Regions from separate parts of the Streptomyces sp. NPDC026538 genome, predicted to be linked through region 1. Evidence: riboswitches for the same ligand, from Rfam matches in the RefSeq annotation. Region 1 holds a riboswitch; each other region holds the start of a gene.
The links. A riboswitch is a leader RNA that binds a small molecule or an ion and turns the genes downstream of it on or off. The one in region 1 is predicted to bind cobalamin.
Positions count from the first base shown of each region.

Region 2: linked by a shared signal. The riboswitch ahead of ACZ4N4_RS23150 (ribonucleoside-diphosphate reductase subunit alpha) and the one ahead of nicT (Nickel transporter NicT) in region 1 are both predicted to bind cobalamin.
Region 3: linked by a shared signal. The riboswitch ahead of ACZ4N4_RS00345 (cobalamin biosynthesis protein) and the one ahead of nicT (Nickel transporter NicT) in region 1 are both predicted to bind cobalamin.

Region 1 is NZ_JBVHQG010000002.1:1,226,778-1,230,043, reverse strand. It holds gene ACZ4N4_RS12415 (ubiquitination-like system serine protease family protein) at 1-180, opposite strand, end outside; gene ACZ4N4_RS12410 (hypothetical protein) at 279-767, opposite strand; gene ACZ4N4_RS12405 (ArsR/SmtB family transcription factor) at 1,139-1,501, opposite strand; cobalamin riboswitch at 1,583-1,791, shown strand; gene nicT (Nickel transporter NicT) at 1,820-2,926, shown strand; gene ACZ4N4_RS12395 (hypothetical protein) at 3,040-3,255, opposite strand.
Region 2 is NZ_JBVHQG010000005.1:590,992-594,257, reverse strand. It holds gene mctP (monocarboxylate uptake permease MctP) at 1-453, shown strand, start outside; gene ACZ4N4_RS23155 (GNAT family N-acetyltransferase) at 588-1,124, shown strand; cobalamin riboswitch at 1,148-1,272, shown strand; gene ACZ4N4_RS23150 (ribonucleoside-diphosphate reductase subunit alpha) at 1,398-3,266, shown strand, end outside.
Region 3 is NZ_JBVHQG010000001.1:64,948-68,213, forward strand. It holds gene ACZ4N4_RS00335 (inorganic phosphate transporter) at 1-809, shown strand, start outside; gene ACZ4N4_RS00340 (hypothetical protein) at 829-1,056, shown strand; cobalamin riboswitch at 1,202-1,341, shown strand; gene ACZ4N4_RS00345 (cobalamin biosynthesis protein) at 1,443-2,426, shown strand; gene ACZ4N4_RS00350 (cobyric acid synthase) at 2,423-3,266, shown strand, end outside.

The DNA.
Region 1 (3,266 bases):
CTCGGTCCACTGCCTGGCCCACACGACTGTGTTGTTGCGAATCCAGTAGTGGGACTTGCACGGGAAGCTCCAGTTCCCGATCGAGGGGTGCAGGGAGATCGCGACTCCGTCGAAGGTCAGCTTCCATTCCCGGGGCGCGAGGGGGGTGACGACCTCGTACCCGCAGCCGCAGCCGCACAGGTGGGTGACCAGGGCTTAGCGGATGGAGACGTACACCATGCCCTGGTCCAACTGCTCGGGGAAGCAGTCGACGAACACATGTGTGATCCGGGTGTCAGTCACCCCGTGTCCTCGTTGGTGAGGACGTTTCCGTCCAATTGGTAGACGCTGTGGTGTTCGTGCTCGAGGTCAACGTAGAAACCGTAGACCTTCTTGAACCTCACTACGGCGAGCGAGGCGTTCATGGCGTTGAGCTCGGCGATTTGGATGTTGCTGGCGTACGCGTTGTCCTCGTCCGAGTCGGCGAAGGGGATTCGCTGCCGCTCATGTACGTGGCTGCGCTGGCCGGGAACGCTGGTGGTTACCCGTAGCAGTCCCGTCAGGGAGGTGTCGCATACGAGGACGCCCATGCCCACATCGATGAACGGGATGTCGTACTCCTCAAGCCGGCCGACCACCGGACGCTTGATCACCCCCTTGTCGAGCGCGAGGAACACGAAGTCCATCCCGCGCAATTCCTCGATGGTCGTCTCGTCCACGAACATCGGATGCGGGACGATGCCGGTCCGCATCTTTCCGTAGCGGTCCGCGTAGTAGTCGACCTTCATTGGGGCCCCCTGCAGTTCCTCTTCGGAGGGTGCACCGGGTGCGCGGAAGGCGTTGTGCTGAATGAAGGGCAGGCAGGTCCGGCGCCTGCCGGTATTGGTGTATGTGCAGGTCAGGGCATCGGTGGCGATCGGTCTCGGGTGGTGTCGGGGTGGCTCTGGGAGAAGATCTTCTCCCAGATTTCTCCCAGGCGGCGGCTCTCCGGTGCGGTGGGAGCAGGGACGCTTGCCGTTGCGATAGCAAGTTTGCGTGGTGGTGGTGCTATCCGATGCCGGGGGCTTTGGTCGTTCCTCGCGGCGCGCAGGTCGGCTCCCGCCCGTGCTCTGACGATTGCCGGCGCCTCGGCGCCTCGCCGCGTCGATAAGCGCGCCGCTCAGTCGGTGTCGGCGGTGGCGCAGTGTTTCAGTAGGTCGACGGTGACCGGGTCGACGACTCGGTAGCGCACCACGCGGCCCTCCTTCTCACCTGCCACGACGCCGGCGGCGCGCAGCAGGCGCAGGGCCTGGGAGACGGCAGGGTCGTTCATGCCGGTCGCGACGGCGAGGTCGGAGACGGCGAGCGGGCCCGTGTGGTGCAGGGCCAGCAGGAGGGCGAGGCGTCCGGGGTCGGCCAGCAGGGAGAAACGCTCGGCCCAGGCGCGGACATGGTCGCGTTCGCCGATAGCGGCGATCGCGTCGCAGACCCGGTGGCCGTCGATGGTGCGGCGGTCGGCACGGTCGGCGGGGACGAGGTGCATACGAGCCATCTTCCCAGGTGCTCCGATGTGATCTTGCATACCTGCGTAGCTGCGCAGTTATGCAAGGGCCACGTGGTCCTCGTACCGTTGGGGAGCCGTGGTGTTCGGGAAGACCGGTGACAGCCCTGCGTGGTTCGGGGGCTCAGGCCGGAGCGGCCCTCGCCACTGTGATCGGGGAGTTTCCGTCCCATGGGTTGTACGGTCACTGTCCGCCGGCTGGCGGACGGGAAGGCCGGGACGGGCACGCGGCACCCGTAAGCCAGGAGACCGGCCACGGCATCTCACGAAGTGATCCACGAGGTGCTGGAGCGTGACCTGATGGCCCTGCCCGAAACCGGGACCGAGACCAGTTCTGTTTCCTTTCGCTGGCGGCGCGAGGACACCGTCAAGACGGTGGGGCTGATGGCGGTGATCGCAGCCCTCCATGTCGTCGCCTTCGGGATCCTTTTCCTGCTCGTCGTCCCCGGGCACTACGAGATCGGCTCCAAGGCGTTCGGTATCGGGCTCGGCGTCACCGCCTACACGCTCGGTATGCGGCACGCCTTCGACGCCGACCACATCGCCGCGATCGACAACACCACCCGCAAGCTGATGGCCGACGGCAAGCGGCCGGTGTCGGTGGGCTTCTGGTTCGCGCTCGGGCACTCCAGTGTGGTGGTCGCGATGGCGGCGCTGGTGGCGGGCGGCGCCCAGATCGCCGGCACGCTGGTGAACGACGACTCCAGCACCCACCAGACGCTGGGCGTCATCGGTACGACCGTCTCCGGTTCGTTCCTCTACATCATCGCCGCGCTCAACCTGGTGGCCCTCATGGGCATTCTGAAGGTGTTCCGGGCCATGCGGGCGGGCAGGTTCGATGAGAAGGAACTCGAACAGCATCTGGATTCCCGCGGGTTCATGAACCGGATCCTCGGCCGCCTCACCAAGTCCGTCACTCGCCCCGGCCAGATGTACCCGCTCGGCTTTCTCTTCGGCCTGGGCTTCGACACGGCGACCGAGGTCGCGCTGATGGTGATGGCCGGATCGGGTGCGGCGGCGGGCCTGCCCTGGTACGCCGTCCTCTGCCTCCCCCTGCTGTTCGCCGCGGGCATGAGCCTGTTCGACACGCTCGACGGCACCTTCATGAACTTCGCCTACCAGTGGGCCTTCTCGAACCCGGTTCGCAAGGTCTTCTACAACCTCACCATCACCGGCCTGTCCATCGCCGTGGCCTTCCTGATCGGCACGATCGAACTCGTGGGCGTGCTGCACGAGAAACTCGACCTGCGCGACGCCGTGACCAACTGGATCGCCGGCCTTGACCTCGACAACGTCGGCTACCTGATCGTCGGTCTGTTCGTCGTGGTGTGGGCCGCCGCGGTGGCGTACTGGAGGCTGGCCAAGGTGGAGCAGAAGTGGGCGGCCCGCCTGGGGGAGAGCGGCTGACACCAAGGGATCGTCCGCGGGCCGGGAAGCCGTGCCGCGCCGCTTCCCGGCCCGCCGCTTCGTGTGTGTCCCGGTCCACCTCGGCCGGCGCGCCGACCGGCGGCGGCGTCATGTCACGGCGTGGCGATGCCGTCCAGCTTGCCCGCCTTGGCGTCGGCGACGATCGAGGAGAACTGGTCCGCGCTCATCTGGACGCGCTGGCCGAAGTCGTCGGTCAGGATGATCCGCTGCTCGGCCGGGGCGGCGGGGTCGACGAAGAGCTGGGGACAGCCGCAGTTGCACTCGCCGCAGAACGTCGCCAGCGGTTCGAGTCCGTTGATGTCGGTCATGTTGCTCCGCC
Region 2 (3,266 bases), on a different contig from region 1:
CTGGTGAAGGTCGGCGCGCTGGTCTTCGTGCTCACCATGGACAAGACGGTCGCCATCAACTTCCAGCTGCTGGGCGGTATCTGGATCCTGCAGACCTTCCCGGCCCTGGTGGGCGGCCTGTTCACCCGCTGGTTCCACCGCTGGGCCCTGCTGGCGGGCTGGGCGGTCGGCATGGTCTACGGCACGGCCGCGGCGTACGGCGTGGCCTCCCCCACCCAGAAGCACTTCGGCGGCTCGGCCAAGGAGATCCCGGGCATCGGCGAGATCGGCTACATCGGCCTCACGGCGTTCGTGATGAACGTGGTGGTGACCGTGGTCCTGACATTCGTCCTGAAGGCCCTCAAGGCCCCCGAGGGCATCGACGAGACCAAGACGGAGGACTACACGGCGGACGCGGGCGACCCGGGAGTGGAAGCCGAACTCCCGCCGGCTGTCGCGGAGGGCGCACACTAGAGCACCCCGACAGGAGCGCGGGGCTGTATCAATATGCGGCTCCGCCGCGTATGCGCGAGCAACCACCCACAAACCGCAGCGGGCCGCCGAAAATCAAGCACAACGGCGGCCCGCTGTCGTGCACACTCACGCGCATGACGATCCTGATCCGGGAAGCGCAACCCACGGAATACGACATCCTCGGCGAACTGACAGCTGAGGCCTACCTCCGGGACGGCCTCCTCGACTTCGGCGAGAGCGATTCCTATCTCACCGAACTCAGGGACGTCGCGAAACGGGCAGCCGCGGCCACCGTTCTCGTCGCCGTGAACGGCAACGCCCTCCTCGGCGGAGTCACGTTCGTCCCCGGTCCCGGCCCGATGGCCGACCTCGCCGTCCCCGGAGAGGCCGAGATCCGGATGCTCGCCGTCGACCGGGCCGCCCGCGGCCAGGGGGCCGGCGAGGCGCTCGTCCGCGCCTGCGTCGACCGCGCACGCGCTCTGGACGGCTGCGAGAAGGTCGTCCTGTCGACCCAGCGCACCATGGAATCCGCCCACCGGATCTACGAACGCCTCGGCTTCGTCCGCACACCCGAGCGGGACTGGAATCCCTTGCCGCAGCTGGACGACATCACTCTCGTCACCTATGAGTTGACGCTGCGAGACGGTTCGCGACACAACATGTGGGGGTGACACCGCGACCCGGCACTAGATGTATGCTCATGCTCGCTGTCGCCGCAGGGGAATCCGGTGCGAATCCGGAACTGTCCCGCAACGGTGTACTTGCGCACATCTGTGCACAAGCGTCAGTCCGAGGACCTGCCGACAGCACGCCCGGCCGTCCGGCCCGGGTGTTCTGACGTCCGGGTCTCGTGGAGTGGGCCGGGGACGCGACACGCGTGCGTGCGCTCGTGTGCTGCCTCCTGCCCTCCGCCAGGCCCCGTGCCGAGCGAGGGAGAGCCCCACGTGACCATCGCGCCAGCCGAACCGGCTTCAGCGACCATCTCTGTGGACGAGGACGGTCCCGGCACCGCGTTGCTGCGGACCCTGACCGGGCTGACCGCCGACCTCCCCGACGCCGACCCCGGCCGGGTCGCCGCCGCCGCGTTGCGCGGCCGGTCCGCGCGGGCCGACGAGTCGGAGTTGCGCGAGCTGGCCACCGAGGCGGCGGCCGGTCTCATCTCCGAGGACCCCGCCTACTCCCGGCTCGCCGCCCGGCTGCTGACGATCTCGATCCGTGCCGAGGCCGCCTCGCAGGGCGTGACGTCCTTCACCGAGTCCGTCGCCGTCGGACACCGCGAGGGCCTCATCGCGGACCGCACCGCCGAGTTCGCGCGCCTGCACGCGGCCCGCCTGGACGCCCTGGTCGACCCGGACGCCGACGACCGTTTCGGCTACTTCGGACTGCGCACCCTGCACAGCCGTTACCTGCTCCGGCACCCGATCACCCGCAAGGTCATCGAGACCCCCCAGCACTTCCTGCTCCGGGTCGCCGCCGGCCTCGCGGATGACACCGTGCTTGATTCGAAGACGGGCACTCACGCCCTGGACGAGGTCGCCGCGCTCTACCGGCTCATGAGCCGCCTCGACTACCTCCCCTCCTCCCCCACCCTCTTCAACTCCGGCACCCGGCACCCCCAGATGTCGTCCTGCTATCTCCTCGACTCCCCGAAGGACGAGCTGGACTCCATCTACGACCGGTACCACCAGGTGGCCCGGCTCTCGAAGCACGCCGGTGGCATCGGTCTCTCCTTCTCCCGGATCCGCTCCCGCGGTTCGCTGATCCGCGGCACCAACGGGCACTCCAACGGCATCGTGCCGTTCCTCAAGACGCTCGACGCCTCGGTCGCCGCGGTGAACCAGGGCGGCCGGCGCAAGGGCGCGGCCGCGGTCTACCTGGAGACCTGGCACTCCGACATCGAGGAGTTCCTGGAGCTGCGCGACAACACCGGTGAGGACGCCCGGCGTACGCACAACCTGAACCTCGCGCACTGGGTCCCGGACGAGTTCATGCGCCGGGTGAACGCCGACGGGCAGTGGTCCCTGTTCTCCCCGGCCGACGTGCCGGAGCTGGTGGACCTGTGGGGCGACGCGTTCGACGCGGCCTACCGCAAGGCCGAGGCCGATGGGCTCGCGCGCAAGACCATCCCGGCCCGTGACCTGTACGGCCGGATGATGCGCACCCTCGCGCAGACCGGCAACGGCTGGATGACCTTCAAGGACGCGGCGAACCGGACCGCGAACCAGACGGCCACGCCTGGCCATGTCGTCCACTCCTCCAACCTCTGCACGGAGATCCTGGAGGTCACGGACGACGGCGAGACGGCGGTCTGCAACCTGGGCTCCGTGAACGTCGGCGCGTTCGTGGACACGGCGAGCGGTGACATCGACTGGGAGCGGCTGGACGAGACCGTCCGTACCGCGGTCACCTTCCTCGACCGGGTCGTCGACATCAACTTCTACCCGACCGAGCAGGCGGGCCGCTCCAACTCCAAGTGGCGTCCCGTGGGCCTCGGTGCCATGGGCCTGCAGGACGTCTTCTTCAAGCTGCGGCTGCCCTTCGACTCCGCCGAGGCCAAGGCGCTCTCCACCCGGATCGCCGAGCGGATCATGCTCGCCGCGTACGAGGCCTCCGCCGACCTCGCCGAGCGCGGCGGCCCGCTGCCGGCCTGGGAGAAGACCCGTACGGCACAGGGTGTGCTGCACCCCGACCACTACGGCGTCGAGTTCAGCTGGCCGGAGCGCTGGGCGGCGCTGCGCGCGCGGATCGCGACGACCGGTCTGCGCAACAGCCTGCTGCTCGCCATCGCGCCCACCGCCACCATCGCGTCGATC
Region 3 (3,266 bases), on a different contig from region 1:
CCGCGATGCTCTCCACCCGCCTGTCGTACGCGATCGGCAAGAACGCCGACGACAACGCCACCCGCAAGGGCTTCCGCGCCGGTCAGATCGCCTCGGCCGGCCTGGTCTCCCTCGCGCACGGCACCAACGACGCGCAGAAGACGATGGGCATCATCACCCTCGCGCTGATCGCGGGCGGCTCCATCGCCCCCGGCTCGAACCCTCCCACCTGGGTCATCCTCTCCGCCGGACTCGCCATCGCCCTCGGCACCTCCATCGGCGGCTGGCGGATCATCCGCACCATGGGCAAGGGCCTGACCGACCTCCAGCCGCAGCAGGGCTTCGCCGCCCAGACCAGCGCGGCCACCGCCATCCTGGCCTCCTCCCACCTCGGCTTCTCCCTCTCCACCACGCACGTCGTCTCCGGTTCCGTGATGGGCGCCGGCCTGGGCCGCAAGGGCGGCACGGTCCGCTGGTCCACCGCGACCCGCATGATGATCGCCTGGGTGCTCACCCTCCCCGCGGCCGCGGTCGTCGGCGCGCTCGCCGAGTCCGTGACGGACCTCGGCGACTGGGGCACGGCGGTCGTCGCCGTCTTCCTCGTCGCCTCCAGCGCCACGATCTGGAAGCTCTCCCGCCGCGAGGTCGTGGACAGCGCCAACGTCAACGACACCGACGGCACGGAGCCGGCCGGCGTGGTGACCGCGGCGATGGCCGCCGTGACCCCGCCGCCCGCGGGCACGGTGGCCGACGACCTCACCGCCACGATCCCGTCCCCCGCCCCGTCACCCGCGCCGGTCGCCGCCAGCGACCCGGCCGCGACCGTCTGACCCCCGAGGAAGAACCGACATGAACATCGACTGGGCAGCCATCGGCTCCGTCTTCGGCGTCAGCCTCGTGGTCACCGTGGGCATGGTGGCCCTCTTCACCCTCGGCATCAAGGGCCTCTCCGCCCGCGAACGCGCCGTGGCCCAGGGCAACTCCGCGGCCCTGGCCGTGACCGCCGCCTACCTGTGCTTCGCCGCCTGCGCGGCCGCGGTGGCGTACGGCATCCATCTGATCGTGGCCAAGTCCTGATCCCGGCCAAGGCCTGACCTCGGCCGGACAAGGCTCCTCCCCGACTCGCTCGGGAGGAGCCTTCGGCATGTCCCACGAGCCCCGCTGGACCACCGGTGTGGGCCTTCCCACACACTCCCCTCGCAGGTCAACGGCAAGTTGACGGGTCTTCCGGGGGCGTGGTGGACTTCCGGAGCCAAGTACGGCGGCAAGAGAGGAAGCCGGTGTGAATCCGGCGCGGTCCCGCCACTGTCACCGGGGTAGCAATCCCCGGGAGCCAGGAACTCTCACCGCCGGTCTCGTCGAACCAGGGCGTGGACACCCTGAGTGAGGACATATCGCCATGCGCGGCTGCCGTTCGAGGTTGAGTACCAGGCCCGTTCCCGCCCCCGCGGCGGGCTGAGCCGATGGGTGCCGGTCGCGTCTTCGCGTACGGCGCCGCCGCCGGCCTTCTCGGCGATCTGCTGCTCGGCGATCCGCGCCGCGGGCATCCGGTCGCCGCGTTCGGACGGGCGGCCGGGGCCGTTGAGCGGGCACTGTGGCGGGACCACCGCGGGTGGGGCGCGCTGCACACCGCCGTCTGCGCCGGCGGCGCCGTGACGCTGGGCGCCCTGGCCCAGCGGGTCGTACGACCGTCCACCGCCGCTTCCGTCGCGCTCACCGCGACCGCCACCTGGGCCGTCGTCGGGGGCACTTCACTCGCCCGCGAGGCCGCTGTCATCGGGCGCGCCCTCGAGACGGGGGACGTCGAGGCCGCCCGGGCCCGGCTGCCACATCTGTGCGGACGGGATCCGCAGGCCCTGGACGCCGACGGGATCGCCCGGGCCGTCGTGGAGTCCGTCGCGGAGAACACGAGCGACGCGGTCGTGGGTGCGCTGGTGTGGGGGGCCGTGGGCGGGGTGCCGGGGCTGCTCGGGTTCCGGGCCGTCAACACCCTGGACGCCATGGTGGGTCACAAGTCGGCCCGGTACCGGCGGTACGGGTGGGCCTCGGCGCGGCTGGACGACGTGGCGGGGTGGCCGGGGGCACGGCTCACCGCCGTACTGGCCGCCGTCGCCGGAGCGGACACCAAGGGGGCCGTACGGGCCTGGCGATCCGACGCGGCGAAGCATCCGAGCCCCAACGCCGGGCCGGTGGAGGCGTCGTTCGCCGGGGCGTTGGGGGTACGGCTCGGCGGGACCTTGTCATACGGCGGCCGGGTCGAGCACCGGCCGGTACTGAACGGGGAGGGGCGTGCGGTGGAAGTCGCGGACATCGAGCGGGCGGTGCGGTTGTCACGGCGGGTGGGGTGGCTGGCGTTCGGGGTCGGCGCGGCCGGGGCCCTGCTGCGGGGGGCGCTTGCACGGCGCCCGGCACAGCGCTCCGCACGGCGGCCGGGACGGGCGTCGTGAACGGCGGCGGGCTCCTCGTCGCCGGTACCACCTCCGACGCCGGCAAGAGTGTCGTCACCGCCGGTATCTGCCGGTGGCTGGTGCGGCAGGGCGTCAAGGTCGCGCCGTTCAAGGCGCAGAACATGTCCCTCAACTCCTTCGTCACGCGCGAGGGCGCCGAGATCGGGCGGGCGCAGGCCATGCAGGCGCAGGCCTGCCGGGTCGAGCCGACCGCGCTGATGAACCCCGTGCTGCTCAAGCCGGGGGGCGAGCAGAGCAGCCAGGTCGTGCTGCTCGGGAAACCGGTCGGTGAGCTGAGTGCGCGCGGGTTCTTCGGGGGCTCTGGGCCCGCGACGCAGCCGCCATCAGACGTGGTGTCCCCCGGGAAGAGGCTGCACGGCGGGCGGCAGCAGCTGCTCGGGACCGTGCTCGACTGTCTCGCCGAGTTGCGGGGCACGTATGACGCGGTGATCTGTGAGGGGGCGGGCAGTCCGGCGGAGATCAACCTGCGCCGGACCGACATCGTGAACATGGGGATCGCGCGCAACGCGCGGATCCCGGTGCTCGTCGTCGGCGACATCGACCGCGGGGGCGTGTTCGCCTCCTTCTTCGGCACCGTCGCCCTGCTCTCGCCGGAGGACCAGGCCCTCGTCGCCGGGTTCCTCGTCAACAAGTTCCGGGGCGACGTCTCCCTGCTGGAGCCCGGCCTCGACATGCTGCACGGCCTCACCGGGCGGCACACCTACGGCGTGCTCCCCTTCCGGCACGGGCTCGGGATCGACGAGGAGGACGGGCTGCGGGTCTCGCTGCGCGGGACCGTCCGGGAGTCGAACACGGCCCCGCCGGTCGGCGCGGACGTCC